DNA from 4 places in the Mycobacterium sp. AMU20-3851 genome. Region 1 is predicted to be linked to each of the others. Evidence: predicted binding sites of a transcription regulator. Region 1 holds the regulator's gene; each other region holds the start of a gene.
What was found. Region 1 encodes LexA, which represses DNA repair genes until DNA is damaged. Its sites were predicted from a motif close to CGAACANNTGTTCG; they were not measured.

Region 1 (7,082 bases):
GTGAGCCGCAGGCCGTTGTAGTCGTACTCCCGGCCGGGGTGCAGCAGCATGTCGGACACCGCGGCCACCGGGATGAACGTCGACACCGGGTTGGGACCCTGCGGCAGGACGGGCAGCCGGTGCCGCAGCGGTGCCAGCCCGGGCTCGTTCATCGAGCCGTACCCGTGCCCGAAACCGCCGCCGGGCAGCCCGATCTGGCCCAGCATGGCGGCCAGCGTCAGGCCCATCCAGGGTGCTTGCTCACCGTGCCGGGTGCGCTGCAGAGACCAGCTGACGGTGACCAGGGTGCGACCGGCCGCCATTCGCCGGGCCAGCGCGGTGATGTCCTCGCTCGCCATGCCGCTGATCGCGGCCGCCCACGATGCCGACTTGGGCACACCGTCGTCGGTGCCGAGCAGATAGCGCTCGAAGCGGTCGTAGCCGATGCAGTAGGTGTCCAGGAAGTCCCGGTCGGCCAGCCCCTCGGTGGCCAGCACGTGAGCCAACCCGAGCATGATCGCCACATCGGTGCCAGGGACGGGTGCGTGCCATTCGTATTCGCCGTGCACGTCGTCGCGCAGCGGGGAGAAGGACACGATCGCCCCGCCCCGGTCCCGGAACCGGTCCAACGCGGCGCGGGCCGGATGGGCCGTGGTGCCGCCGTGGTTGATCCCGGTGTTCTTGCACGCGATACCGCCGAAGGCGACGAGCAGGTCGGTGTGCTCGACGATGACGTCCCATGCGGTGGAGCGTTTGAACAGATCGTCGTGGGTGCCGACGACCCGGGGCATGATCGCGCCGGTGGCGCCCAGGCTGTAGGAGTGCCGGGACGAGGTATATCCGCCGAGCAGTTTGAGGAACCGGTGCACCTGGCTCTGGGCGTGATGGAACCGGCCGGCGCTGGCCCAGCCGTAGGAGCCGCCGTAGATCGCCTCGTTCCCGTGGGTGTCGATCACCCGGCGGAGTTCACCGGCCAGCAGTTCGGTGAGCTCATCCCAGGACACCGCGACGAACTCGTCGGAGCCGCGCTTGTCGCTGGGCCCGGGCCCGTGATCCAACCAGCCCCGGCGCACCGCCGGTCCGGCGATCCGGGCGCGGTCCCGCAGGGAACCGGGAAGGTTGCCCAGCAGAGGGGACGGGTCGGTGTCACCGTCGGCCGGGGTGACCGAGACGATGTCCCCGTCGCGGACCTCGGCGCTGAAGGCACCCCAATGGGCGAGGCTGCTGCGCGACATCCCACCGATCCTAGGGCGGCCCGCCCGTCGGCCGACCAACCATCGGGTTGAGATATCTTGGCGCCGTCACCTGAACCCAGTACCGGAGGTATCACCATGGGCGTCGTCAAATTCGATCGCACCCTGTTCGAGCCCGAGCACGAATTGTTCCGGGAGTCCTACCGCGCCTTCCTGGAACGTCACGCCGCGCCGTTCCAGGAGGAATGGGAGAAGGCCAAGATCGTCGACCGCGCGGTCTGGCGCGAGGCCGGTAAGCAGGGATTTCTGGGTATGGCGGTGCCCGAGGAGTATGGCGGCGGGGGCAATCCGGATTTCCGGTACAACGTCGTCGTCACCGAGGAGACCGTCGCGGGGCGGCACAGCGGGCTGGGTTTCACCCTGCAGAACGACGTCATCGCCCCCTACCTGATCGAACTGGCCGACGAGGAACAGAAGCGTCGCTGGCTGCCCGGGTTCTGCAGCGGCGAACTGATCACGGCGATCGCAATGACCGAACCGGGTACCGGTAGTGACTTGCAGGGGATCAAGACCCGCGCGGTCCGCGAGGGCGACCACTACATCCTGAACGGCTCCAAGACCTTCATCACCAACGGCATTCACGCCGACCTGGTCATCGTGGTGGCGTGCACCGACCCGGACAAGGGCGCGCAGGGATTCAGTCTGCTGGTCGTCGAGCGCGGCATGTCCGGCTTCGAACGTGGTCGGCACCTGGACAAGATCGGCCTGGAGGCACAGGACACCGCGGAACTGTCCTTCACCGACGTGGCGGTGCCCGTCGAGAACCTGCTCGGTGAGGAGGGGATGGGCTTCGTGTATCTGATGCAGAACCTGCCCCAGGAACGCATCAGTATCGCGGTGATGGCCGCGGCCGCGATGGAATCCACCCTGGAGCAGACGCTGCAGTACGCCAAGGAACGCAAGGCGTTCGGCAGGCCCATCGGCAGCTTCCAGAACAACCGGTTCATGCTCGCCGAGCTCGCGACCGAGGCCACCGCCGTGCGGATCATGGTCGACGAGTTCATCCGATTGCACCTGGACCGCAAGCTGTCCGTCGACCAGGCGGCCATGGCGAAGTGGTACAGCACCGAGGCGCAGGTGCGCTTGGTGGACCGCTGTCTGCAGCTGCACGGCGGCTACGGTTACATGCGGGAATACCCGATTGCACGGGCATTCCTCGACTCACGGATCCAGACCATTTACGGCGGCACGACCGAGATCATGAAAGAGATCATCGGCCGCGGCCTGGGGGTATGACAGCCCCGACACGCTTAACCGCAGGTGGCGGATATCCCACGAGTTAGAGGTCAACTGAAGCAGAGTTGACGAACACGCTACTTTCGTGTGGTTTGTCCGACTTCGGGAGGGACCGAATGACCAGGCAGCGAACCCGGCTGGGCAGGATCGCCGGGCGGGCAGCAACAGGGCTGGTGAGCGCCGGGCTCATCGCGGCTACGGTGCTGCTCGCACCAACCGCTGCGGCGACTCCGGAAGCCGACGCCGACGCCGCGATCACCGCGGCGTGGGAGACCGGCGGCGGCGAAGGTGGGCCCCTGGGGCCGCGCGATGGTGGCGTCTATCCCGCCGGTGAGGGCTTCGGCCAGAAGTTCGCAGGCGGCCAGATCTTCTTCACCCCGGAGACCGGGGCGCACATCGTCACCGGCGCCATCCTGGAGAAGTACGAGTCGCTCGGCGGTCCCGCCGACAGCGATCTGGGCTTCCCGACCATCGACGAGGGTCCCGGCCGCGCGGCCAACAGCCGCAACTCCACGTTCAGCGCGCCGGACAACCCGGTGATCTTCTGGACGCCGGACACCGGCGCCCGGGTGGTGCGCGGGGCCATCAACTCGGCCTGGGATGCGCTCGGCGGATCGGCCGGGGTGCTCGGCGTGCCCAGCGAGGACGAGTCGACCAACGGCGACGTGCTTGCCCAGAAGTTCACCGGCGGCGAGATCTCCTGGAACCGCAAGACCCGCGCCTTCACCACGGTGCCGCCGGAGCTCGCCGATCAGCTCGGCGCGGTCGACGTTCCCTCCGATGCCACCTCGGCGATCAACGCCGCGCGCCGCGCCGCCGGTGGGGCACTGGGGCCGTTGGGCGCCGAAGAGGGCGCCCAGTACGCGATCGGCGCGGACGGCGTCGGCCAGAACTTCGCGGGCGGCAAGATCTTCTACAGCCCCGAAACCGGCGCGAATGTGGTGACCGGTCAGGTGCTGGCCAAGTACGAGAGCGTCGGCGGGCCCACCGGGGATCTCGGATTCCCGACCGCCAGCGAGGCCGACGGCGGCCTGGCGCCGCAGAGCCGCGTGGTCCCGTTCGCCGCCGAGGACAACCCGGTGATCTTCTGGACGCCGGACTTCGGTGCGGTGATCGTGCGCGGCGCGATGAACGCCGCGTGGCAGAAGCTCGGCGGCGCGACCGGTGAGCTCGGCGCCCCCAAGGGGGATCAGACCGAGAACGGCAGCGTCATCAGTCAGCAGTTCAACGGCGGGTCCGTCTCGTGGGACAAGTCGACCGGCAAGTTCAGCACCGAACCGGCCGGCCTGCAATCCCAACTCGCCGGTCTGGAGGTGCCGGGTGCCGACGCTCCGGCCGCCCCGGCCCCCGGCTCGGAGGCCGCTGCGGACACCGACAGCGGCGACAAGTGGTACACGTGGCGCTGGTGGTGGCTGCTCGGCCTGATCCCGCTGATCGGCGTGATCGGCCTCGTCGCGGTCGCGGTCCTGCGTAACCGGCGGTCCCATGCCGACGACGATTTCGGAGCGGGCTACGCCGACGACGGATACGACCACGGTTACGAGGACCAGGGCTACGACAACCAGGGCTACAACGACCACGGTTACGACCCCGAGTACAAGCAGCCCGAGCACACTCAGCCCGAGTACGGCGAACGGGATTACGACTCCACCCAGAGCCTGTGGGCCTCGGCACCGCCGGCCGGCGAGGTGCCTGCCTTCAGCAGTATCTCGGCCGGCGCGGAAGAACCGACCACCGACGACGGGTTCGACGACTACGAGACCGATGAGGACAACGGCGGCGACTTCGACGGCGGCGACTTCGACTCCGACGAGGGCGACGAGCTCGAGGAACTGCAGGCGCCGGCCGACGATCTGATTTTCGATTCCGATCCCGACGCGGTGGACACCGCGCCGACCCGGATCGAATCGCTGTCCGAAGAGCCCACTTTCGACCCGCCCACCACGGCGGTCCGGTCCGGTTACGAACCGGATTTCCCCAGTGGCCGGCACGCCGCCATCTCGGACGACGAACCGGAGGATCCGGGCTGGACGTCGATGCGACTGGCCACCGGTGACCGGTACCGCGCGCCGGAGGGCTATCCGATCAAGGCGGACACCAAATCGGGTCTGTACTGGGCTCCGGGTAGCCCCGGCTACCGGGACACCGAGGCCGAGATCTGGTTCGCCAGTGAGGAGTTCGCCCGGACGAACGGGTTCGTCCGGGCCGACTGAGCCTCCCCGGGCGAACCCGTCAGACCTTGCGGATGACGGTGACGACCTTGCCGAGCACCTGGGCGTCGTTACCGTCGATCGGGTCGAACGCCGGATTGTGCGGCATCAGCCACACCTGACCCTTGGTGCGCTTGAAGGTCTTGACGGTGGCCTCGCCGTCGATCATGGCGGCGACCATGTCGCCGTTCTCCGCGACGTTCTGCTGCCGGATGACAACCCAGTCGCCGTCGCAGATCGCGGCATCGATCATCGACTCGCCGACGACCTTCAGCAGGAACAGGGAACCCTCGCCGACCAGCTCGCGGGGGAGTGGGAAGACCTCTTCGACGGCCTGTTCGGCCAGGATCGGCCCGCCGGCGGCGATCCGGCCCAGGACCGGGACGAAGGTGGGCTCGGGCAGCGCGTCGGAACCCGCGACCTCGGTTGCCACGATCGGGGTCACATTGTTCGGGGCCACGTTGTCGTCCGCGCCGCGGACATCCACGGCGCGTGGGCGGTTCGGGTCTCTGCGCAGGTAGCCCTTGCGCTCCAGGGTGCGCAGTTGGTGGGCCACCGACGAGGTGGAGGTGAGACCGACGGCATCGCCGATCTCGCGGATGCTCGGCGGGTAGCCGCGCTCGGTCACGGAGGTGCGGATGACCTCCAGGATGGTGCGCTGACGCTCGGTCAGACTGGAGCGTGCCTCAGGGTGTTCGGTGCTCTCGCTCATGGCGCCGAATGTAGTCGCCGCCGGACAGATAATCAAACATGTGTTCGAGGCGTGTCGGGCAGGTGGTAGGCAAACGACTTCTGCTGCCGCTGCGTCATCTTCTGCAGGCACTCGTGGTGCTTGCGCGCGTGATAGGCCAGCGGGAAGTAGGTGAGCCGGTCCGGCAGCACCCGGTACGCCGTCCGGATCGCGGCGTAGATGAGCTGGAGTTGCAGCTCCTCCTGCCGGCTCCAGCCGACCCCCAGCTTGGCGCGCAGTCGCGGATCGAGCAGTCCGACGATGGACAGGTAGTTGAACCGCAGAGCGGGCCGCAACGCCGTCCGTACCGCGGGGCGCAGCGGCGCCGGTACCGAGGCCGGCAGGTCGACCTGCCCGGTCACCATCTCCTCGATCAGTTGCAGGGCCTGTGGGGTGGCCTCCAGCTTGTCGATCATGGCCTCGAAGTAGGCGTCCATTTCCACCCGGGTCCGCGGGTATCCCCGCATCGGGACGTGGAGCAGACGGGCCAACCGCCGGTTGTCCCGGAGTAGTTCGTCCTTCTCGGCATCGGTGAAGTCCCGGCCGATCAGCAACTTCCCGCCCTGTGCGGTGACGATGTAGCCGGTCGCGATCACCCACTGGTAGGCCTCGGTGTTGAGCGCGCTGATCTGCTTGCCTGTGGCGGCGCTGGTCATGGTGAGCGGTTTGTGCAGGGCCCGGACGCGGTCCCCCTCGGCGAGCGCCTCGGTGCCGCCGTAGGTCCAGCGCAGCACGGAGTCGATCGAGCGGATCGCCCGGCCGCCGGCGTCGCCGTGGAAGGCCGCCGAGTAGCGGCCGGTCACCTCCGCGATGACCGGATGCATGGCCTGCATCATGAAGGCCGCGCCGTCGACGATGAGAAACGTCCACCGCCCGGTGTGCTCGGCGGTCAGCGAGTCCATCGGGACGAGCTCGCGCTCGTCGCCGTCGTGGTTCCCCTGGATGGGCAGATCCGTTGTGGCAGTCATGGCTGCGCGCACCTCCTCGTGCTGAGGACCCGACGCTAATATGACCGAAAGGTCGCATTCAAGTCGCGTAAGGGGGCCTCCATGGCCACAGATAAACACAGTTCAGGGCCCAGAAAGCGGCCGCAGCAAGAGCGGTCTAGGGAAATGGTCGCAAAAATTGTGTCCACGGCCGCGCTTCTGCTGCGCCGGACCGAGCCGGATCGACTGACCACGAATGCGATCGCCGAGCAGGCCGGCATCAGCAAGGGGTCCATCTACCAGTACTTCTCCAACAAGGAGGAGATCATCGACGCGGCCATCGAGCGGCTCGCGGCCGAGCAGGCGCCCGCCATCGAGGACATGCTGCGGTCGGTGACCATGCACGAGCCCGAGGAGGCCATGCAGGCGTCCATCGACATCCTCATCGAGTTCACCCTCGCCAACCGGAAACTCATCCGCTACCTGGCGCAGCGGCCCGACCATGTGCGCACCTTCGACAACGTCTCCGGGCTGAATGCGACGCTGCTGGCGATGACGACCCTGCACATGGGCCACTACCGCGACCAGTACCGCAACGAGCTGAGTCCGCGCGCCCTGGCCTGGCTGTTCTTCAACATGGCCGTTGCCACGACCCTGCGGTATATCGAGAGCGACGACCCGATCAGCCTGGAAGAACTGCGCAGCGGCCTGAAGTTCGCATCCAGTGGGCTGCTGGCGGGCCGCCCCG
Region 2 (7,082 bases), 3.0 Mb from region 1:
GCTCGGCGGGTTCACCGGCCCGCTGGCCTGTCCCCGGGTCGACGCGGCCGCGCTGGTGTATGTGTCGGGGATGGTTCCGCGCCCCGGCGAGCGCCCCGGCGACTGGTGGGAGGCCACCGGGTGCGCCGAGGCGCAACGCCGGGCGGCCGACGCCGGAGGCTATGACGCCGACGATATGGGCGCGCTGTTCTACAACGGCGTGGACCCGGCGGTCATCGCCGGTGTGGTGGAGCGCGAGCAGTCCGATACGCCGATGGAGGCGCCCTGGCCGGGCGATGCGCTGCCGCAGTTACCCACCCACTTCGTGCTGTTCGCCGATGACCGCTTCTTCCCGGAACCGTTCATGCGCGCGACGGTGGCGCAGCGGCTGGGCGTCGAACCCGAGGTGATACCGGGCGGGCACATGGCGATGCTGTCGCATCCCGGGGAACTCGCCGACCGATTGGTCGCCGCGATCCCCTCGGACTCCTGATCCGACGTGCCACGGCGCGGCGGAACCTAGAGGATGGCACTCAGTGCGCGCACTCTTCGGTTCAGCACCGCCGCGAATATTCCCCGGCCCGGCGCGTTTCTAGGGAGGGGGTTCGTCGTCCCGTGGTCCGAGGAGGCGTTCGGGGTGGTGCAGGTTGTTGAGGTGGGCTTGGCCGGTGGTGGGATCGATCCATTCGAATCGGCCGTCGGGGCGGCGTCGGGTGGTCCAGCCGGTGTCTTCGATCATCTGGTTGGCGGGGCTGCAAGCCAGGGTCAGGTCGTCGATGTTGGTCTGCCCGTTGTGTTTCCAGTCCGCGAGGCCGTGGTGGGCCTCGGTGTCGTAGAAAGCGGCGTCGCAGCCCGGGCAGGTGCAGCCCCGTTCGCGGCCGAACAGTGCGAGTTTCTGTGCCCCGGTGGCGCATCGCTGGGCTCGTCCGAGGTGCAGTGCCATGGAGGTGTGGCCGTCGAAGACGGCGAGGTAGTGGTAGGCCCCGGCGGCGGCCATCGAGATCAGATCTCGTATCGGCAGCAGGGAGCCGCCGCCGGTGACGGCGAATCCGGCGCCGGCCTGGAGTTCCTGCAGGGTCGTCGTCACCACCACGGTGGTGGGTAATCCGTTCAGCCTGCCCAGGGTCTGGGAGCGCAGCAGCAGGTCGAAGGCAGCTGCGACCGCGTCGTGGAGGTACTGGGCCTTGGTGCGCCACTGGGAATCCAGCAGCGGGGTGGACGGTGGTGGCGTGAATGGATTGTCCTCGCCGGTAACGTCATCGGGCACGGGATCCGGTTCCGGTTCGGGTTCGTCGAACAGGTTGGGTTCGGCGGTTACGGGCTCGGGTTCGCGGGCGGGGTGGCGGCCGCGTTCAGCGAATTTGGCGAGGATGGGTTCGATCATGGCCCGCAGTTTCGGAGTGACCCACCCGGATAGGTAGCTCAGGCCGTCGGGTTGTTGAGAACCCAGGTGTAGACCCGCTTTGCGGGCGGCCGCGTCGGCGGGTTCGTCGCCGTCGGGGTGCAGCAGGGCCAGCAGGCGGATCGCCAGGACGGTCAACGAGTGCGGGTCCAGGTCGGCGGCGGCTGTGACCAGGGACTGTTCGGCTTGGGTGCGGGTGATCGGATCGACGGTGGTGGGCAGGGCGTGGAAGAACTTGCGGATCACCTCGAGGTGCTCCTCGCCGAAAGCGCCGCGGGTCAGTGCGGCGGCGGTGTGCTCCCATTGCGGTGCCATGTGCTGGCCCTGCAGTGTTCGCCGCGGTGCGAGTTGGGTGGCGCGGGTGAGGAGTTTGTGGGCGCGGCCCTTGCTCATCCGGTTGCGCAGGGTGAGCAGTTTCGTCCAGGAGGTCGCACCCAACTCGGCGGGATTGGATTCGCGTTGCAGGCGGGCCAGGATCGCGTACTCCAGCATGGGGACTCGGTGGGTGGCGGTCTCGAGGTCGGCGAACGCGGCGAGCAGTTCGCGGTGTGAGCAGGCGTCGACGTCGGCGGCCAGCAGTGCGTCCACACTCGCGGTGTAGGCGGCGACTGCAGTAGTCAAATCCGACGTTGTCATGATTCGAACATACGTGCGACCACCGACAGATCCGGCCGCCCGTGTGACTGATGAAACCAAAGGGGCAGAAGGTATTTGATCGAATCTCGTGGAACCTGCACTGCTACCAGGACACTACCGGCGGTAGTGTCGCGACTGCCTCCGTCACGGAGCGTGGGCATTGCGATGACGAGCGTCTACACCGCGACAAGATCAAGGCCACCAACCCGATGTAGCGTTTCGGCGACCCCGAGGAGGTGGCCACGGCGATCCGCTATCCCGGGTTCGAGGCGACGTACACGGCGGCGCCTCCGACCTCTGATCCATGCGCCGCACTTGCGCGCGCTGGGAGGATCGACGGCGTGCCTGTTCCCACACTTCACGATCCCGGCCGGCGCGGCTTCGCGAGCGACAACTACGCGGGCGTGCACCCCGAGGCACTCGCCGCGGTCGCGGCCGCCAATGGCGGTCACGAGATCGCTTACGGCGGGGATGCCTACACCGCCCGGTTGCGTGAGGTCATCCGCGGCCACTTCGGCGCTGCCGCACAGACGTTCCCGGTGTTCAACGGCACCGGGGCCAATGTCATCGCGCTGACCAGCATGCTGCCGCGCTGGGGTGCGGTCATCGCCGCGGACACCGCACACATCAACACCGACGAGGCGGGCGCCCCGGAACGGGTGACCGGTCTCAAGCTGCTCACCGTGCCCACCCCCGACGGCAAGCTGACCCCCGACCTGGTGGCCCGCCATGCGTACGGCTGGGGTGACGAGCACCGCGCCCAACCGCTGGCGGTGAGCATCACCCAGACCACCGAACTCGGCACCCTTTACACCCCCGAGGAGATCCGCGCTGTGGCCGACCACGCGCACGCGCACGGCATGGCGGTGCACATGGACGGGGCGCGGCTGTGGAACGCGGCCGCGGCACTCGACGTGCCGTTCCGCGAATTCACCACCGACGCCGGGGTCGACGTACTCAGCCTCGGCGGCACCAAGAACGGCCTGCTCGGCGCGGAGGCGGTGGTGGTGCTCGATCCCTCCTCGGCGGGCAGGAGCGCAGCGACCGGAGGATCGTCTACGGCGGACGGGCTGGTGTACCTGCGAAAGTTCACCATGCAGCTGGCCAGCAAGATGCGCTTCGCGTCGGCCCAGCTGTTGAGCCTGTTCGATGACGATCTCGGGCTGCGCAGCGCCCGGCATGCCAACGCGATGACGTCTCGGCTGCGTACCGAGCTGGAGGCCGCGGCGCTGCCCGGGCTGGCGTTCACCCAGCCCAGCCCGGCGAACGCCATCTTCGCGACGCTGCCCAACGACGTCGCGGACCGGATCCGCGAACGGGTTCGGTTCTACGACTGGGACCGGGCGCGCGGCGAGGTGCGCTGGATGACGGCCTGGGACACCACACCCGAGGACGTCGACGCATTCGTGGCCGTCATCGGCGAGGAACTGAGCACGGCGTGAAACTGCCCGTGTCACCGCCGGTGCTGCCGATGCTGGCCAAACCCGTCGCGGAGATCCCGGCGGGCGCCAGTTACGAACCCAAGTGGGATGGCTTCCGGTCCATCCTGTTCCGCGACGGTGACGAGGTGGAGTTGGGCAGCCGCAATCTCCGCCCACTGACCCGGTACTTCCCCGAACTCGTCGCCGCGGCCCGCGCCGAGCTGCCGCCGCGCTGCGTGATCGACGGGGAGATCGTGATCGCCGGCGAGCACGGCCTGGACTTCGAGGCGCTGCAACTGCGTCTGCACCCGGCCGCATCCCGGGTCCAGCTGCTGGCCGACCGGACACCGGCGGCGTTCATCGCCTTCGATCTGCTGGCGCTGGGCGACGAGGACCTGACCGGCCGCCCGTTCGCGCAACGGCGCGCCGCTCTGGTCGACGCGCTGACCGGATGCGGGCCCACGTTCCACGTCACGCCGGCCACAACGGATCCCGTGATCGCGCAACGGTGGTTCGACGAGTTCGAGGGTGCCGGCCTGGACGGGGTGATCGCCAAACCCCTGGACGGCAGCTACCAACCGGACAAACGGGTGATGTTCAAGATCAAGCACACCCGCACCGCCGATTGTGTGCTCGCCGGCTACCGGCTGCACAAGTCCGGAGACGATGCGATCGGTTCGCTGATGCTCGGCCTCTACGACGACGCCGGCACTCTGGCCTCGGTCGGCGTGATCGGCTCGTTCACGATGGCGCGCCGCCGCGAACTGTTCACCGAATTACAGCCACTGGTAACCACATTCGACGACCACCCGTGGAACTGGGCAGCGCACATACCGGTGGGGCCCGCTCAGCGCCGTACCGCGAACTCCCGGTGGAATCCCCAGAAGAGCCTGTCCTTCGTCCCGCTGCGCCCGGAACGGGTCGTGGAGGTGCGCTATGAGCGCATGGAGAACGGCCCCGGGGGCGAGCGAAGCGACGGGGGAAGACCCCGCTTCCGGCACATGGCACAGTTCAACCGCTGGCGCCCGGACCGCGATCCCCGTACGTGCGGCTTCGCCCAACTCGAACAACCACGCAGCTTCAATCTGGGCGACATCATCCCCGGCATCCGTCGCCGACACGATGAGGGCGACACGTGACCTCTCGACGGGTGAGTCACTGGCGTTACCGGCAAAGGCGGACGCGCCTGCGCCAGGTTATTCCGGCTCCGGGGCTTTCGGCCGGTCGATCTGTTCGCGAATAATATCGCCGTGGCCTGCGTGCCTGGCGAACTCCTCGATCAGCATCAGTAGCGTCCATCGCATACTCACTGTTCCTTCGCGCGGATTGTCCTTCGTCTCGTCCAGATCGAAGCGCGAGGCGATCAAGCGTGATTGTTCACCGGCGCGCTCGAATTCTGTGATCACATCGGCGAGCAGCTCATCGTCGCCGACCTCGAAGGTGCCCAGGTCTCGGTTCGAGTAGCCGTCAACCTCGGATTCCTCGAGTCCGGCCCAGAATCGTTGAAACCAGATTCGTTCCGCGGCGGCACAGTGTTTGATCAACGAAATCGGCGTCGTCAGCGACGAGACAAGCCGTCGACGACTGTCCGCTTCAGACAAGCCGCGAACGGTCGCGACGAGCGCTTCACGGTTGCGGTCCAGCATGTTCTCTAGCATCGCTCGTTCCGAACCATCTCTTATTACGTTGCCCATCAACGGTTTCCAACCCTTTCCAGTCGGTTTTGCAGGCATAGGTTCGCCACGCAGGCTGCGGCGAATGAGAGAACGTCCGGGATGAGCCGGCGCCTCATGAAGGATTGAGCCAGGCGAAGAAATGGGTGAGGCGAAAACCTCGCCCCGATGCAGGGTGATCCCCTGCCGCCTGTCCAGAACTGTCTCACGGAAACACGTCCTGCGCCAGGTGCTGGCCTGCGCCGATAAATCAGTTGACCTCAACAATGGTTGATGTTTAAGGCTGGGACCACATCGACCAGGAGGCAGACATGTTGCAGATCCGCTCCGACCTGTGGGAGACCCGACAGGACAACCCCTTCCCCGGCTTGAAGACCCACGCCTACCTGTGGACCGGTGGGCCCGACGGGAATGTGTTGTTCTACAGCCCACAGACCGACGCCGACTTCGCCGATCTGCACCGGCTCGGCGGAGTGTCCCACCAGTACCTGTCCCACCGCGACGAGGCCGGCCCGATGCTGGCCGTGATCGCCGAGCAGTTCGGCGCCGGCCTGCACGCACCGGCCGCCGAACTGCTCGATATCGGCAGACACGCCCACGTCGACGTGCCGGTCGCCGGCAGGCACGTCGACTCCTGCGGCATCGAGGTGATCCCGACACCGGGCCACACACCGGGCAGCACCAGTTACCTGGTGCCGGGCGCGAACGGGCAGACCTACCTGTTCACCGGGGACACCATCTTCCTGGGTGCGGACGGCCACTGGACGGCCGGCTACATTCCGCCCATCAGCGATCCGGTGCCGCTGGCGCACAGTCTGCGGATCCTCGGCGCGCTGACACCCGACCTCGTCATCTCCAGCGCCTTCGGGCACGAATCGGCGGTCCAGGCCCCCGGGCCCCGCCGCTGGGCGCAGTGCGCCGCACAGGCCCGCGAGAGACTGGCGGAGGTAGCCTGATGCAGCGTGGCACCCCTCTCCGGCCGGTTCGCGCCCAGCCCGTCGGCCGACCTGCACATCGGCAACCTGCGCACCGCGGTGCTGGCATGGCTGTTCGCCCGGTCGTCGGGACGCCGGTTCCTGATCCGGGTCGAGGACCTCGATGACCGCACGTTCAGCGATGTGGCTGCCCGCCAACTCGCCGACCTGAACGCCATCGGCGTCACCTCCGACGAGCCGCCGGAGTACCAGACGGCGCATACGGCCCGTTACGACGCCGTCATCGCGGAGTTGGCCGCGCGCGGCCTGGTGTATGAATGCTATTGCAGCAGAAAGGATATTCTCGCCGCACCGCGGGCCCCGCACGCGCCGGAGGGCGCCTACCCCGGCACCTGCAGGGACCGGCCGGCACCGCCCGACCCGACCCGGCCGCCGGCACTGCGACTGCGCAGCGACACCTTCTCCTACACGGTCACCGACATACTGCACGGCGAGTTCACCGGGGTCGTCGACGATTTCGTGCTGCGCCGCGGGGACGGGGTAACCGCCTACAACCTGGCGGTGGTGGTCGACGACGCCGCACAGAACATCGATCAGGTGGTGCGTGGGGACGATCTGCTGTCATCCTCGCCGCGGCAGGCGTATCTGGCCACGCTGCTGGGTTATCCCCCGGTGACCTACGCCCACGTCCCGCTGGTACTCAACGAGGACGGCAAGCGCCTGGCCAAACGCGACGGTGCGGTCACCCTGGCCGAGATCGGCGTGCAGCAGACCCTTGCCCTCATCGCGGGTTCCCTGGGCTACCGCGCCACCACACTGGACGGGATGCTGACCGAATTCGATCCCGTGTCTCTTCCCCGCGAGGCGTGGGTATACCGCCCCATGTGAGCGAAACCCTGTGCCCGGCCGATCGCGATTGCTACCGTCCGGCCGTGCTCGGAATTCTCCGGCGGGCGCTGCTCGCCATCCTCCTGGTCGCCGTGGTGATCGCCGGCGCCGTCGGTTGCGGCTCCGCCGGTGACAGCACCGACGACCC
Region 3 (7,082 bases), 1.2 Mb from region 1:
GTGGTGAGCATGCCCTTGTAGGCGATGGTCCGGCTGGACAGGGTCGGGAAGTAGACGCCGAGAGTCTCGTCCTCGGCGGTCTCGGCCCGCTTGCGCAACGGATACACCCGGCGGTCGAGGTCGACACCGCCGCAGCGTTCGGGCGCGGCGACGAACAGCTGGGCGAAATACGGCATGCAGCCCAGGGCCGTGGCGCCCACGTCGGCACCGTCCGGGTCGATCGGAAGGGCGCGCCAGCCAAGGATTTCCAGGTCCTCCTCGGCGGCGATGGCCTCGATGCGTGCGCAGGCAGCGGACCGGTTGTCCTCGTCCTGCGGCAGGAAGCAGATGCCGGCCGCGTAGGTGTTCAACCCGTCGGCGGTGGGGGCGGGCAGGTCGAAGTCGACGGCAGCGGCGAACAGTTCGACCGGAAGCTGCAGAAGGATCCCGGCACCGTCACCGCTGGTGATCTCGGCGCCGGCCGCGCCGCGGTGCTCCAGGTGCTCCAGGGCGGTGAGGCCGTCCACCACGATGCTGTGCGAGCGACGGCCCAAGATATCGGCGATCATGGCGACACCGCATGAATCCGACTCGTTGTCCGGGTCGTAGAGCCCTTGGGCGTTGGGAAGTGCCGAGAACAGCAAGCGAATCTACCTCCGCAGTCTCCGTACTGATGTGTGGAGGGACTGCACCGGCCCGAAACGCCACTATATCAGCGCGTCCGCGCAGGTATCCAGCAGCGCGAACGTGCCGCTAGCCAGACAGGAGGGTGGGCACCAGCGGGAACCCCGGCCAGTTGCGCAGCACCGTCCAGGCCACCGCGGCGGCGACGACGGTGACCGACGCGGCCACCGGCATCAAGGGTCGCCCGCGTCGCCACCGCACCAGCAGCCACAACGCCAGCAGCGGCAGACCGACCAGCAGGAACACGTTGTCCATCACGGCGGCGCCCAGATCGCCGTGCAACAGGTCGTGGGTCATCCGCAACCCGCCGCACGCCGGGCAGTCCAGGCCGGTGAGGGCCTTGAACGGGCAGGCCGGGAACAGGAACCCGGGCCGGTGTGGGTCGGCCAGCCCGATGTAGGCCAGCGCACCGGCCAGGGCCACCCCACCGCCGATCAGCGCGGCGCGGCCCGAGGCGGCCTCAGGTGCCATCGCGCAGCGGACGGCCGTGCGGGTCGCGCACCCTGTCGGTGAGGATGAGGACCGCGTCGACGATGCCCCAGATGATCGCGCCGATACCGCAGGTGATCAGCCCGACCAGCAACTGGGCGATGCCCAGGCCGGTGTAGCCGAGGTAGATCCGGCCGACGCCGACCAGCCCGAACATTCCGAGCAACTGGAGCAGACCCGCGATCACCTTGGACTTGTCCGAGAACGGTTCGCCGGTGATCGGGTGGCGACCGTACGGGGCGAAGGGGTCGGGATAGCCACCGGGATAGGCGGGCGGCGGATACGCGCCGCCGCCCTGCGGCGGCGGCGGGGGCACGTTGGCGCCCGGCTCGAAACCGTAGGGCGGCTGCTCGCTCATGAATTCAGGATGCCAGAAGGTCGGCGGGAACGCGGTGACTCCAGGTGGACTCCCACTGCTGCGGAAAACAGCGCTGCAGCAGGTCGATCATGATCGGCACCGCCGTGGACGCACCCGGTGAGGCGCCCAGCAGACCGGCGATGCTGCGGTCCGCCGAGACGACCAGCTCGGTCCCCGACCGCAGGACCCCGCGGCCGCCGACATCCCGGGTGACCAGCTGGGCGCGCTGCCCCGCGCCGATCAGCTCCCACTGGGCCGGGTCCGCGTTCGGGTAGTACCGGGTGAGGGCGGCGTGCCTGCGCTTGCGGGTGGCCAGCAGTTGGCCGATCAGATAGCGGATCAGGGCGAGGTTCGACCATGCCGCGGTCGCCAGCACCGTGACGTTGTGCCAGCGCACGGTGGCGAAGAAATCGGTGAGCCGGCCGTGTTTGAGCAGTTTGGTGCTGAAGGTGGCGTACGGGCCGAACATCAGGTGTCCGGTGCCGTCGACGATGCGTTTGTCCAAGTGCGGCACCGACATCGGCGGCGCACCCATCGGAGCCTGTCCGTAGACCTTGGTGTCGTGCCGCGCGACGATCTGCGGGTCCGAGCACCGCAGGAAGGCCGCGCCGACCGGCAGCACCCCGTAGCCGCGCACCTCGGGGAGCTCGGCGCGCTGTAGCAGCCGCAGCGCATTGCCGCCTGCCCCGACGAACACCATGCGGGCGCCCAGCTCGAAACGCCCGTCCCGGTTGCGGCCCGAGACCTGCCATGTCCCGTCGGCGTCCCGGCGCAGTCCGCGCACCTCGTGACCGAGCAGCACCGCGCCGCCCCGGTCGGTGAGGATGTGCACCAGGGCGTGGGTGAGCGCGCCGAAGTCGACGTCGGTGCCGGCTGGATGCCGGGTGGCGGCGACCCGTTCGGCCGGGTCGCGGCCCTCCATCACCAGCGGCGCCCACTGCGCGATGGTGGCCGGGTCCTCGGAGTACTGCAGTCCGCGGAATCGCGGGTTTGCCCGCAGGGTCTCGAAACGCCTACGCAGATAGGCGATATCGCGCTCTCCGAACACGACATCCATGTGCGCAGCGGTGTGCAGGAAAGCGTCCTGGTCGAGTAGGCCCTGCGCGCTCAGGTAGTCCCACCAGCGCCGCGACACCTCGAACTGTTCGGCGATGCCGGCTGCGGCGGACCCGTCGGCCGGGTCGGGCATGTAATTCAACTCGCAGTACCCGGAATGCCCGGTCCCGGCGTTGTTCCAGGCCTGGCTGCTCTCGGTGGCCACCTCCTCGGCGCGTTCCACCATGACGATCCGCCATTCGGGTTCCAGCGACGCCAACATGGCGCCCAGCGTTGCCGACATGATGCCACCGCCGATCAGCACGACATCGGCCGTCTCGTTCTCGTTCATGCCTCCACGATCGTCGCTGCGGATCTATGCGTCCAATGAATGTTTGGAGGAATATGATCCGAATATGGATCAATGGTTGAGCCTGCTCGCGCCGCAGTTGCGCGCGTTGGACGAGCTGGCCGCCCAGGACGGACACATGACCCGGGCCGCCGAGCGGCTCGGGATCCCGCAGTCGTCGATGAGCAGGCGCATCCACGCCTTGGAGAAGACCCTCGGGATTCGCCTGCTGGTCCAGGACGGTCGCATCGTACGGCTGACACCGGCGGCGGCCCGGCTGGCCGAACGCGCCCGAGATCCACTGCACGCGTTGGAAGCCACCATCGAATCGATCGCCGGAGAGGCCGATGCCGAACACGGCACCGTCCGCCTCGGTTTCCCACTCACCATGGGATCTGGCCGGCTGCCGACGCTCCTCGCGGAGTTCCATCGCCGGACACCGGGTATCCGGTTACAGATCAAGCAGGCTCACGGATCCCAGCTGACGGCCGACCTGAAGGCCGGTGAGCTCGACGTGGCGGTCATGATCCCGGCGTCGGATGAGCTGCGGCACACGGTCATCGGGACGCAGACGATCCATGCGGTGCTTCCGGCGTCACATCACCTCGCGGCCCGGAAGCGGCTGCGACTGTCCGAGCTGCGCGACGAGCCGTTCATTGCGAATCCGGTGACCTACAACCTGCGGCAGCTCACCGAAACATGGTGCAGAAAGGCGGGATTCGTCCCCCGCATCGCGGTCGAGATCACCGAGTTCGCCACCATGCACGAGCTGATCGGCCGCGGGCTCGGCATCGCGCTGCTCCCCCACGACGAACGTCTGCCACCCGGCACCGTCGAGGTGGCGCTGACGCCGTCGGGGTACGAGCGTGAGATCGCGCTGGCCTGGGGCCCGACGGCGGTCACTCCCGCCGCGCGGCGACTGCTGGGGTTCCTGCGGGAACGGTTCTGATCAGCTCGGAACGTTCGCCTTGACCGTTGCCAGTGCCGCGCCGGCCAGCCGGGCGAGCTCCTGCGCTTCGGCCGGATCGAGCGCCTCTTCGACCAGTTCGGCCATCCGGCGGTTGGTGGCCCGCTCGGCGTCCTCGTACCGGTCCCTCTTGTCCGCGCCGTCGGCGTAGGGTTCGGGCCAGCCGAACATCGCCGCGTACTTCGGGCCCTTGTTGAGCATGTGCGCCTCGATCGGGCTGACACCCGACAGACTGAGCGCGTTGAAGTGCAGGCCGGCACGCAGCTCGCGGAGCACGAACATCACCTGCAGGGCACGCGCCGGCGCATCCTCGGCCAGCGGCATCGCCCGCCAGCCCGCGTACAACGGTGCGGCCGCGATGGGCGCCACCGCGATGAGCTTCTCGCCGAGCGCGGCAATCCGGTCCACACCCTCCGCGTCGGCCAGGTACTTGCGACCGAATTCCGCCGCCTGGTTCCAGTAGACCTCGGCGGCACCGGCGGCACCACGCACCGCGATGCCTTCCTCCCACATCGCCGACAGGCCGGTGGGCTCGAACACCGCGAAAGCCGCGCTGACGGTCGCCCCCGTCGCGTCCCCGAGCACTCCACCCCGGCCCGCCACGTAGCCGGCCAGCGGGTTCTCGTAGCCGGCGGCGACGCTTTCCCCGTAGGTCTGCGGGTGCAGCATGAACACGGCCACGGCCTGCTCGATGGCTGCTCCCGCAGTCGCCGTGGCTTCAACGAGATCGGGATTGCTCATTCGGTGTCATCTCCTCGGTGGTCCGGCAGCGTCAGCAACGAACACTAGTGGCCCGCCGGAATCGAATGGGTGACACCGTGAACATTCCGGGTCCGCCTCGCCGCTGCGTCGGGCGGGGATATGAAAGTGCCTACCTCGCAGCGACATTCGCGCGACTTCTTGTCTCAGAAATTTCTTTGACCCCTTTTGTCTCTGGTGTCACATTCTGCCGTTTTCTGTCGGTGGTCGAACGTATGTTCTAGCCATGAAGATCGATGTGGTGGCGAGCCGGGAGACGGTGCAGCACGCCCTCTCCGATCACGCCGCGTCGGTCAAGGCTCTGTTGGATGCCGATTTCACGGTGTTCGACACCGCGGAGTTGTTGGCCATCCAGTCCGAACGCGAACTGCGCGCCCGCGCCGAGGCGGTGATCGACCACCGCATCCAGGCCGCGCTGATGGACCGGGCCACCCCGCACGAGATCGGCGGGAAATCCTGGATCGATGTGCTGGCCACCCGGATGCGGATCAGCCGCGCCGAGGCTGCCCGCCGCGTCCGCGACGCTGAGGTGCTCGGGCCGCGGCACGCGATGAACGGCGACGTGCTCGCCCCGGTGTTGCCGGCATGCGCGACCGCGCTGGCCGAGGGCAGCATCGCCGCCGGGCACATCGCGGTCGTGCGCGCGACATTAAAGTCCGCGTCGGAGCGGATGAGTGGTAGCGACCTCGCCGATTTGGAGGCCAGCCTGGTCGCCGCGGCCAAGACCACCAGCCCGGAAACGTTGAAAGAAGCCGCCACCCGGGTGCTCTACAAACTCAATCAGGACGGTGACGGCCCGGATATGGCGAAACACCGGCGCGGGATCACCCTGGGCGCGCAGGACGCCGACGGGCTGGTCCGCATCACCGGCTGGGTGGATGCCGAGTTGGCCGCCTATCTGGGCACCGCGCTAGAAGTCTGGGGCCGGCCCGGGATCAACAACCCCGACGATCCCGAACCCAAGCTCAACCCGGACCCCAACCCACTCGACGAGGTCGTGCCGGAGGCCGATCCGGCCGGCGACGTAGAACCCGCAGATGCTGAAGGCGAAGAAGCACCCGCGGACACCACCGGCGGCGGCGAAGACCCCCGCCCCGCCGATTTCGGGGCCCTGGCCGATCTGGCCACCGGCGATACCCGCACCCGCGCCCAGCGCCACCACGACGCCCTCAAAGCAATCCTGCGCGATGCCCTGATGGCCAAAAACCTCGGCCAACACAACGGCATCCCCATCACCGTCGTCGTCTCCACCACCCTCGCCGAACTCGAAGCCGGTGCGGGGATCGCGGTCACCGGCACCGGCACCCTCATGCCCATGCCCGACCTCATCCGCCTCGCCGAGCAGGCCTACCACTACCTGGTGGTCTACCGAAAACACACCGCCGAACCCCTCTACCTCGGCCGCACCCGACGCCTGGCCAGCAAGGCCCAACGCCTACTGCTCTACAACCGCGACCGCGGCTGCACCCGCCCCGGCTGCACCCAAGCCGCCTGCCACTGCCAGGCCCACCACGCCCAGCCCAGCTGGAACAACGGCGGGCGCACCGACGCCCCCACCCTGGCCCTGGGCTGCGGACCCGACAACCGACTCGCCGAAATGGGCTGGACCACCCGCATCGACCCCGACACCGGACGCACCCACTGGTACCCACCCCCACTCATGGACACCGGCCAAGACACCCTCAACCACCACTTCCACCCCGAAAACATACTCAGGGTGGAAGCGGAGGACGACGATGGCTGAGGCGGATCAGAACTCGGAAGGCTTCACCGCCAGAACGGGTTTCGGGCATTCCAGGATCAGCTTCTGTGCAACGCTGCCGAGTAGCAGCTTGCCGACCGGGCTCCGGTGCCGGATACCGATGACCAGGAGTTGTGCGGTCGGACGCTCCATGGCCGCCAGCAGTTCCTCGGCCGCGTCCACACCGACCGGCTGGGTCAGCTCGAAGGCGACACCGCACTCCTCCAGGAGCGCCTCCAGGTCGTCGACCTCGCCGGCACCGGCGAAACGCGAGTCGACATAGGACTCCCCCGCCGTGGAATTGATGACGAGCAGGTGCAGCTTACGCAGTTTGGCCTCGTCGATCCCTTGCCGCAGGGCGGCGTAGCCGAACGCATCTGCGGTGTACCCCACGACAACCATCGGTGTATCGGTCACAGCTGGCCTGCCTTCGTCTTCTGGTCCCGATCGTCCTCCACGATCAACAACGATTCCTCACTGCGATGCATCAACCGCAGCACCAGGGGCGCCAGCAGCAGCAGCGCCATCAGCACATAGGTGACGATCGCCACCGGCTCGGTGAACAGGTTGCTCCAGTCCCCACCGCCGAGCTGCAGACTCTGCCGCAACTGCCGTTCGATCCGCGGCCCCAGGATCACCCCGATGATCAACGGCAGCACCGGAAGTCCGAACCGGCGCATCATCAAACCCATCAGTCCGAAGACCAGCAGCAGAGCCAGAT
Region 4 (7,082 bases), 360 kb from region 1:
ACGTGCTGACACCGCTGAACTGTCCGACACTGCGGGTTCTTCCGATCGACCTGACCTGGGACCTGCCGTTGGAGCGTCGCCCGCCGCTGTCGGATCTCACGGTGCAGCATGTGGGCCAGCACTTGGCGGTGGTGGTGGCCGAGACCCTCGAAGCCGCCACCGCCGCGGCAACCGACATGGACTTCGAGTATGTGCACGCTCCGGCACAACTGAGTGCCGCACAGGTGTTGACCGAACCGGTACCGGACGATGAGAAGAACGGACAGATCCGGCACGGCGCGTATCGCCCCGACCACTTTGTGAAACTCGCCGAGGAGAAACTGCAGGACCATCGCGGACCTGCAGACGAGCCCGTGGGCATCAGGGTCGCCGGCCGATTCACCACACCCGTCAACACGCATTACCCGATCGAACTGGCGGCCTGCATCGCGCAATGGGACGGCGACGTCCTGACCGTGCACGACAGCACCCGGTGGATCACCGGTGAACGCAGGGCACTGGCCGCCTACCTCGGCATGGATGAAAGTCAGGTGCGTATTCTCTCGCCGCTGGTCGGCGGCGCCTTCGGGTCGAAGAGCTTCCTGTGGATGCATGTGGTGCTGTGCGCGGTGGCGGCCAGAGCGGTGGACCGCCCGGTGAAACTGGTGCTGACCCGGGCCCAGATGTTCACGTCGACCGGGCACCGTCCGCGTACCGAACAACAACTCTCCCTGGTCGCCGATACCGACGGAGTGCTGCAGAGCACCGAGCAGCACACAGTGACCGAGACCTCCACCGTCGCGCACTTCTGCGAACCTGTCGGGCTTTCAGCGCGGTTCCTGTACCGATCACCGCGTATGGCGGTGTCACACGTGGTGGCTCGAATCAACGCGCCCACACCGTGTTTCATGCGCGGGCCGGGGGAGGCGCCCGGACTGTTCGCGCTCGAGGTCGGCATGGACGAACTGGCCTACGCCACCGGTCTCGACCCGTTGGCGCTGCGGGCGGCCAACGACCCGGACACCGACCAACCCAGCGGCCGGCCATGGTCGGGCAAGCATCTGCGCGAGTGCTACCGGCAGGGTGCCGAGCGCTTCGGTTGGGCGGGTCGGCCCGCCGTGCCACGTGCCATGCGCCGCAACGATGTTCAGGTGGGTTGGGGGATGGCGACAGCCAGCTACCCGGGCCGACGGATGCCGGCAGGGTGCCAGGTCACCACGACCGCCGACGGGCACGTCCGGTTCGCCGCCGCCACCCATGAGATCGGCACCGGGGTGCGTACCGTGATGACCCAGATCGCCGCCGACGGGACCGGGTTGCCGCTGGACGCGGTGAGCTTCGACTCCGGGGACTCATTGTTCCCCGACGCGCCGTACAGCGGGGCATCGCAGACCACCGCGACGGTGGGCACGGCGGTCGACCTCGCTGCCCGCCGGTGGCGGCAGCGGCTGGGCCGACCCGTCTGCTCCTCGGCCGAATTGTGCGAGATTCTTCAGGAGGCACCGGAATTGGTCGGGCAGTTGTCGTTCACCGTCGCCGACGACGGTCCCGCCGGCGACGGGTCGGTATCGCAGTCGTTCGGTGCGCACTTCTGCGAGGTCGAAGTCGATGAGGAGATCGGGCGCGCCGCGGTCACCCGGTGGACGGCGGTGATGGATTGCGGGCGGGTGCTCAACCCGAAACTGGCGACCAATCAGGTCATGGGCGGCATCATCTTCGGACTCGGTATGGCGCTGCTGGAGCAGGTGCCCCACGACCCGCGCACCGGTCAACCGATCGGTGAGTACTACGTCCCCACCCACGCCGACATCCCGGACTTCGACATCAGCTTCGTCGACATCCCGGACTACGGCCTGGATCCGATCGGTGTACGCGGTATTGGCGAAATCGGTACGTGCGGCGTGCCCGCCGCGATCGCCAACGCGATCTTCCACGCGACCGGAAAGCGACTACACAATCTGCCGATCACGGTCGAATCATTGTTGAGGAGCCGGCCATGACCGATCTGCACCTGCGCATCAACGGAACCGCCACACAGCTGTGCATCGATGTTCGCACCACCCTGCTGGATCTGCTGCGGGAGCGCCTCGGCCTGACCGGCACCAAGAAGGGTTGCGACCATGGGCTGTGCGGGGCCTGCACCGTGACGGTGGACGGCGAGCGGGTGCTGAGTTGCTTGACGCTGGCCGTGTCGATCGACGGATCCGAGGTTGCCACCATCGAGGACGGAGACGAACTGGATTGTGTGCAAGAAGCATTCGTCGCGCACGACGGTCTTCAGTGTGGGTACTGCACGCCGGGGCAGATCACCTCGGCGCGGGCACTGCTGCGCGAGCATGCACGTGGCGACCTGTCCGCCGTCACCTTCGAGGGCTGCCGCCGCCTTGTCGCCGAGGGTCCTGAACAATTGTCCGACAACGAGATCCGGGAGCGGATGGCCGGAAACATCTGCCGTTGCGGAGCCTACGCCAATATTCTTGCGGCCATCAAGGAAGCCTCGCGATGAGAACCTTCACCTTTGACCACGCGATCTCCATCGATGATGCGGTGCGCCGGGGCGCGGCCGGCGCGCGATATTACGCCGGCGGCACGAACCTACTGGATCTGATGAAGCTCGGAGTCGAGGCGCCGACCGCGCTCGTCGACATCGGTGGGCTGGGGCTGAGATCCATCACACCAACTCCGGCCGATGGTGTCCTGATCGGTGCAGGCGCCACCAACAGCGCCGTCGCAAACGACCGGCTGATCCGCCGTCGGTATCCGATGCTGTCGCAAGCCATCCTGTCCGGGGCCACCACCCAGATCCGCAATATGGCCACGGTCGGGGGCAACCTGATGCAGCGCACCCGATGCCCGTACTTCATGGACCCCTCGTCCGGGCAATGCAACAAGCGCGTCCCAGACAGCGGATGCGCGGCCCGCGACGGATTCAACCGCGAGCACGCACTGTTCGGGACCGACGGCGGGTGCGTTGCCGTTCATCCCTCGGACATGGCGGTCGCCCTCGCGGCACTGGACGCCCGGGTCCATCTCCGCGGACTCGCGGGGCACCGCACGGTCGCCGTCGCCGACTTCTTCGTGCTACCCGGTGATCATCCGGACCGCGACAACGTGGTGCGCGAGGGCGAACTGATCACCGGTGTCGAACTGGGTCCGTCACCCTACGCCCGACACAGCTGGTATCTGAAGGTACGCGACCGGCACAGCTATGCGTTCGCGCTGGTATCGGTGGCCGCCGGACTGAACCTGGTTGGCGGTGAGATCGCTTCCGCGGCATTGGTGCTCGGCGGTGTGGCCGCCGCACCGTGGCGGGTGGTGGCGGCGGAGCAGCGGCTGATCGGCGCTCCACCCACCGACGAGGTGTTCCGGTCGGCGGCCGACGAGCTCATCGCCGGTGCAGCTCCGCTGGCGCAGAACGCATTCAAGATCGACCTTGCTCGCAACAGCGTTGTCCGTGCGCTGCGCCGGGCCGCCGATACACTCGATTGATGAGCGTCTCGTCGTTGATGGCGTCGGTTCTGAACTGGCTGCGCGCCGGTTATCCCGACGGAGTGCCGGGCCCGGACCGGGTACCGCTGCTGGCACTGCTGCGCAGCACACCGTTGACCGAGGACGAGATCAAAGAGGTGGTCCACACCATCGCCGAGGTGTCCGCGCCCGCCGACATCGACGCACCCATCACCCGCGATGACATCGAGAACTTTATCGCCGAGAAGACGAATCACGATCCCGGGCCGGAGAACATCGCCCGGGTCGCGGCACGGCTGGCCGCCGCCGGCTGGCCGCTGGCGGATTTCGCCAATGTGTCACCGAAGCCTTGATACGGAACTGGTACTCGTCTTCCGCTTGCGCATCCCTTCGAACGTGTGTACGATCGAACATATGTTCGAATGTGCAGTGGCTCCTTCTTCATCCGGTGAGCCGCAGATCGCGACTCCGGTCGCCGAAGAGGTTTGATGGTCCGCGGGACTGATTGAACCGTGTTGCCTGATCGTGCCCCTGGGCACCTTCTGTGGAAGTCGGTATCCACTATGGACGCCACTGATCTCGAGGCTTTCGTCGACGCACTGATCGATGACCTCAGCCCGACACCGCCGCCGGACGATGTGTCGCAGCGGACGTTGTTTCACCTGGTGGAGTGCCCTAGGCCGGTGATCGACGATACTGCGTTGTCGGCGGCGCTGGCGGCTGCAGTCGCGGCGCGCAATCTGCTGGATTTCGTGATCGCGTCGGCGGTGGCCGCGGCCGAGTGGGCGGGGATCCCGGCGCGGCGTCACCTGCGCACGGGAGTGGATCTGCTCAATCTGTTGGGGATGGCGCCGGGTGCGGCGGCACGGGCGGTACGGGTGGGGCGTGCCGCGCCGACCCTGCCGGCGCTCACCTCAGCGCAGCGGTTGGCTGGGATCGGGATTGAATTCGCCGACGCCGTCGGCAGGGGCGTCACCCACATCCACAACCGAAACCCGATGTCCGACGAGGACCGGGCCGGCGTCGTGACCAAACTGATGATCCAGACCACCCCGGCCGAGGTGACCAAGAAGGCCCGGGCCATCGCGATCGACCGCGCCGCGAGCGTCCCGCCCGAGCAGCGCGCGGTGCCGGTCGCCGAGGATGCCGACCTCAACGAGATGACGTTGGTGCAGACCGACGAGGGTCGGGTCAGTGCCATCCTCGACCTCGATGTGCTGACCGGGGAGGAGTTGTGTGCGGCGTTGGATCCGTTGTGTCGACCGGTGCCACTCCCGGACGGCTCCCCGGACCCCCGCCCCATCGATAAACGCCGCGGCGATGCGATCGGGCGGGTGCTGCGCACCTACCTTGCGCAGTCGACGCGGCCGATGTCCGGTGGGGTGCTGCCACACGTCACGTTGATCCGACCGGCCGCCGCGGGGGTGTGCAGTGAGGAGGTTGTGGACCGCCTCGGGTTCGGTGGCCCGATCAGTGCCGTGACCGCGGACCTGATCGCCTGTGACGGCACCATGACTTCGGTTGTCGTCGACAAGAGTGGAGTGCCGCTCGACGTGGGCCGTGGCGAGCGGCTGTTCACGCCCGCGATCCGCAAGGCTCTGGCCGTGCGCGACGGTGGCTGCGCGCATCCGGGGTGTGGGCGGCCGGTGTCCTGGTGCGACGCCCACCACATCCGCCCCTGGAGCATAGGCGGGGCAACGAGTTTGGATAACGGGGTGCTGCTGTGCCGGTTGCACCACACCTTGATCCATCACGGTGGCTGGCAGGTCTATCTCGGGCCCGACCGCCACCCCTGGTTCATCCCGCCCCACGACCCGGCCAGACCTGAACCGGCACACCTGCGCTCCCACTTGCGACGCACCATGACCGCACTGCCGACCGCCGCTTGACTCAAAGCTTCGGTGCACCTTGATAACTGAACAGTGAATCGGACGTCGATGCAACTGGCGCTCCGACGACGCCCGAGCATCAGGTGCACAACCCGAGCCACGGCGACGATCGCCAGTTTCGACAAAGTGTCTACACGTGTGCCAACAAGCGCTAACTTGACGGTTGTCAAACAATCGAATCCGGGAGGCAGCGTGTCGCACATTTCGGCCTGGATGGGCGCTGGTGTAGTGGCGGCGGGGGTGTCCGCCGCGATGATCGTCGGGGCGGATGTGGCGAGCGCAGACACCGGACCGGACGCTTCGTCCGACTCAGCGTCGAGTTCCTCCGACAGTGATGGGGCTCGTGCCGGTCGGTCGCGAGATGCTTCCCAGGACGACACCTCCGAGAAGACATCCGATACCGACTCCGACGACGATGACACCGGTGGCGAGTCGGGCCTAGATACCGATGACGACGCGGACGCCGAAGGCGCCGATGGCGACGCGGACGCCGAAGGCGCCGAAGGCGCCACGGACGCCGACGACGTCGACGACGCCGAAGACACCGACGACACCGACGATGCCGACGACACAGACGCCGACGGCGACGACGCCAAAGACGCTGCAGTTACCGAAGACACCGCAGATACCGAAGACACCGCAGACGGAAGCGACGCCTACGACGCGGTGGACTCGGGCAGCGGCGCCGTCGAGTCTGCTGGGCCGGACTCCATCGCCCCCGAGGCAGTGGAATCTCTCATTTCCGAAGCCGTACGGGACGAGCTTCCGGCCATCACGGAACCCGCCGTCGTCGAGTCCGACAACGACGAAGGCGATACCACGGCCGGAGTGCAGGTCTCGAACGTGATGCCGGCGGCGACCTCAATGTCGGCGACACTCGCGAGCGCGACAGCCGCCACAGCGGCCACGGCGCCACAGCGGTCGCTGCAGAACATCATCGCCTCGTTCATCTTCGACTTCGTCGGGGTGGCCGTCACCTTCATCGCCGGGCCGCCGGTCGTGCCACGTGGCAGCTCGGTGACAGTGAAGACCTCGACGCTGAGAATCGACGACGAGCACACCGTGCCCGCCCACTGGTACTACCCAGACGGTGACGAACCACCGCAGCGGATCATCTACCTGCAGCACGGGTTCCTCGGTGTCGGCGCCATGTACAGCTACACCGCCGCCAATCTGGCCGAACGCACCAACAGCATCGTGGTGGTGCCGACGCTGACCTCCAACCGGAATGTTCACGACGGCTTCTGGCTGGGCAGCGATCGGGCCCTGCGCGCCACATCTGCGTTGTTCCTCGGCGAACGGGAGGCGTTGACCGCCAGTGCAATTGCCGCCGGCTTTGCCGAGCGATACGGTGCCGGGGTCCCGCTACCGGACCGGTTCGCCTTGGTCGGGCACTCGCTCGGCGGCAATTTGGTGGCGGGCGCCGCGGGCTACTACGCCGACGCCCTCGCAGCCGGTGGCGAAGCCAACCAGCTGGCCGGGGTGGTCTTACTCGACGCGGCACCGCAAGGCAGCGTGCTGTCCGATGCGCTGGTCAAACTGGACGGGGTCGGCACGTACATCCCGGTGCTGGAACTCGGCGCGCCGAAAGAGGTCCGCCGGGTCGATGCGGCTCTGAACGAACATCGGCCGGGCAAGTTCAACGGCATCGTGCTGGAGAAGGGCAAGCACCTGGACTCGATGGACGGTGGTACCTGGCTGATCCAGTTCATCTCGCACCTCTACCAGGGCTTCCCGACCGCCCAG

Region 2: a site for LexA is predicted at 2,022-2,035, ahead of V4U86_RS01465 (HNH endonuclease signature motif containing protein). Genes of this name have one in related genera too.
Region 3: a site for LexA is predicted at 4,829-4,842, ahead of V4U86_RS10475 (HNH endonuclease signature motif containing protein). Genes of this name have one in related genera too.
Region 4: a site for LexA is predicted at 3,855-3,868, ahead of V4U86_RS18060 (HNH endonuclease signature motif containing protein). Genes of this name have one in related genera too.

What each region holds. Positions count from the first base shown of each region.
Region 1 is NZ_CP146371.1:3,386,089-3,393,170, reverse strand. It holds gene V4U86_RS16240 (molybdopterin guanine dinucleotide-containing S/N-oxide reductase) at 1-1,214, opposite strand, end outside; gene V4U86_RS16235 (acyl-CoA dehydrogenase family protein) at 1,311-2,468, shown strand; gene V4U86_RS16230 (LGFP repeat-containing protein) at 2,585-4,681, shown strand; gene lexA (transcriptional repressor LexA) at 4,701-5,390, opposite strand; gene V4U86_RS16220 (oxygenase MpaB family protein) at 5,423-6,376, opposite strand; gene V4U86_RS16215 (TetR/AcrR family transcriptional regulator) at 6,521-7,082, shown strand, end outside.
Region 2 is NZ_CP146371.1:293,965-301,046, reverse strand. It holds gene V4U86_RS01470 (alpha/beta fold hydrolase) at 1-472, shown strand, start outside; gene V4U86_RS01465 (HNH endonuclease signature motif containing protein) at 572-2,017, opposite strand; gene V4U86_RS01460 (threonine aldolase family protein) at 2,359-3,459, shown strand; gene V4U86_RS01455 (ATP-dependent DNA ligase) at 3,456-4,577, shown strand; gene V4U86_RS01450 (DinB family protein) at 4,635-5,084, opposite strand; gene V4U86_RS01445 (MBL fold metallo-hydrolase) at 5,423-6,067, shown strand; gene gluQRS (tRNA glutamyl-Q(34) synthetase GluQRS) at 6,074-6,934, shown strand; gene V4U86_RS01435 (ABC transporter permease subunit) at 6,979-7,082, shown strand, end outside.
Region 3 is NZ_CP146371.1:2,173,953-2,181,034, reverse strand. It holds gene gltB (glutamate synthase large subunit) at 1-623, opposite strand, end outside; gene V4U86_RS10500 (DUF2752 domain-containing protein) at 733-1,134, opposite strand; gene V4U86_RS10495 (TM2 domain-containing protein) at 1,124-1,510, opposite strand; gene mqo (malate dehydrogenase (quinone)) at 1,515-2,897, opposite strand; gene V4U86_RS10485 (LysR family transcriptional regulator) at 2,962-3,843, shown strand; gene V4U86_RS10480 (SCO6745 family protein) at 3,844-4,602, opposite strand; gene V4U86_RS10475 (HNH endonuclease signature motif containing protein) at 4,847-6,364, shown strand; gene V4U86_RS10470 (universal stress protein) at 6,371-6,763, opposite strand; gene V4U86_RS10465 (tripartite tricarboxylate transporter permease) at 6,775-7,082, opposite strand, start outside.
Region 4 is NZ_CP146371.1:3,750,265-3,757,346, reverse strand. It holds gene V4U86_RS18080 (xanthine dehydrogenase family protein molybdopterin-binding subunit) at 1-1,979, shown strand, start outside; gene V4U86_RS18075 ((2Fe-2S)-binding protein) at 1,976-2,485, shown strand; gene V4U86_RS18070 (FAD binding domain-containing protein) at 2,482-3,468, shown strand; gene V4U86_RS18065 (DUF3349 domain-containing protein) at 3,468-3,800, shown strand; gene V4U86_RS18060 (HNH endonuclease signature motif containing protein) at 4,011-5,336, shown strand; gene V4U86_RS18055 (hypothetical protein) at 5,550-7,082, shown strand, end outside.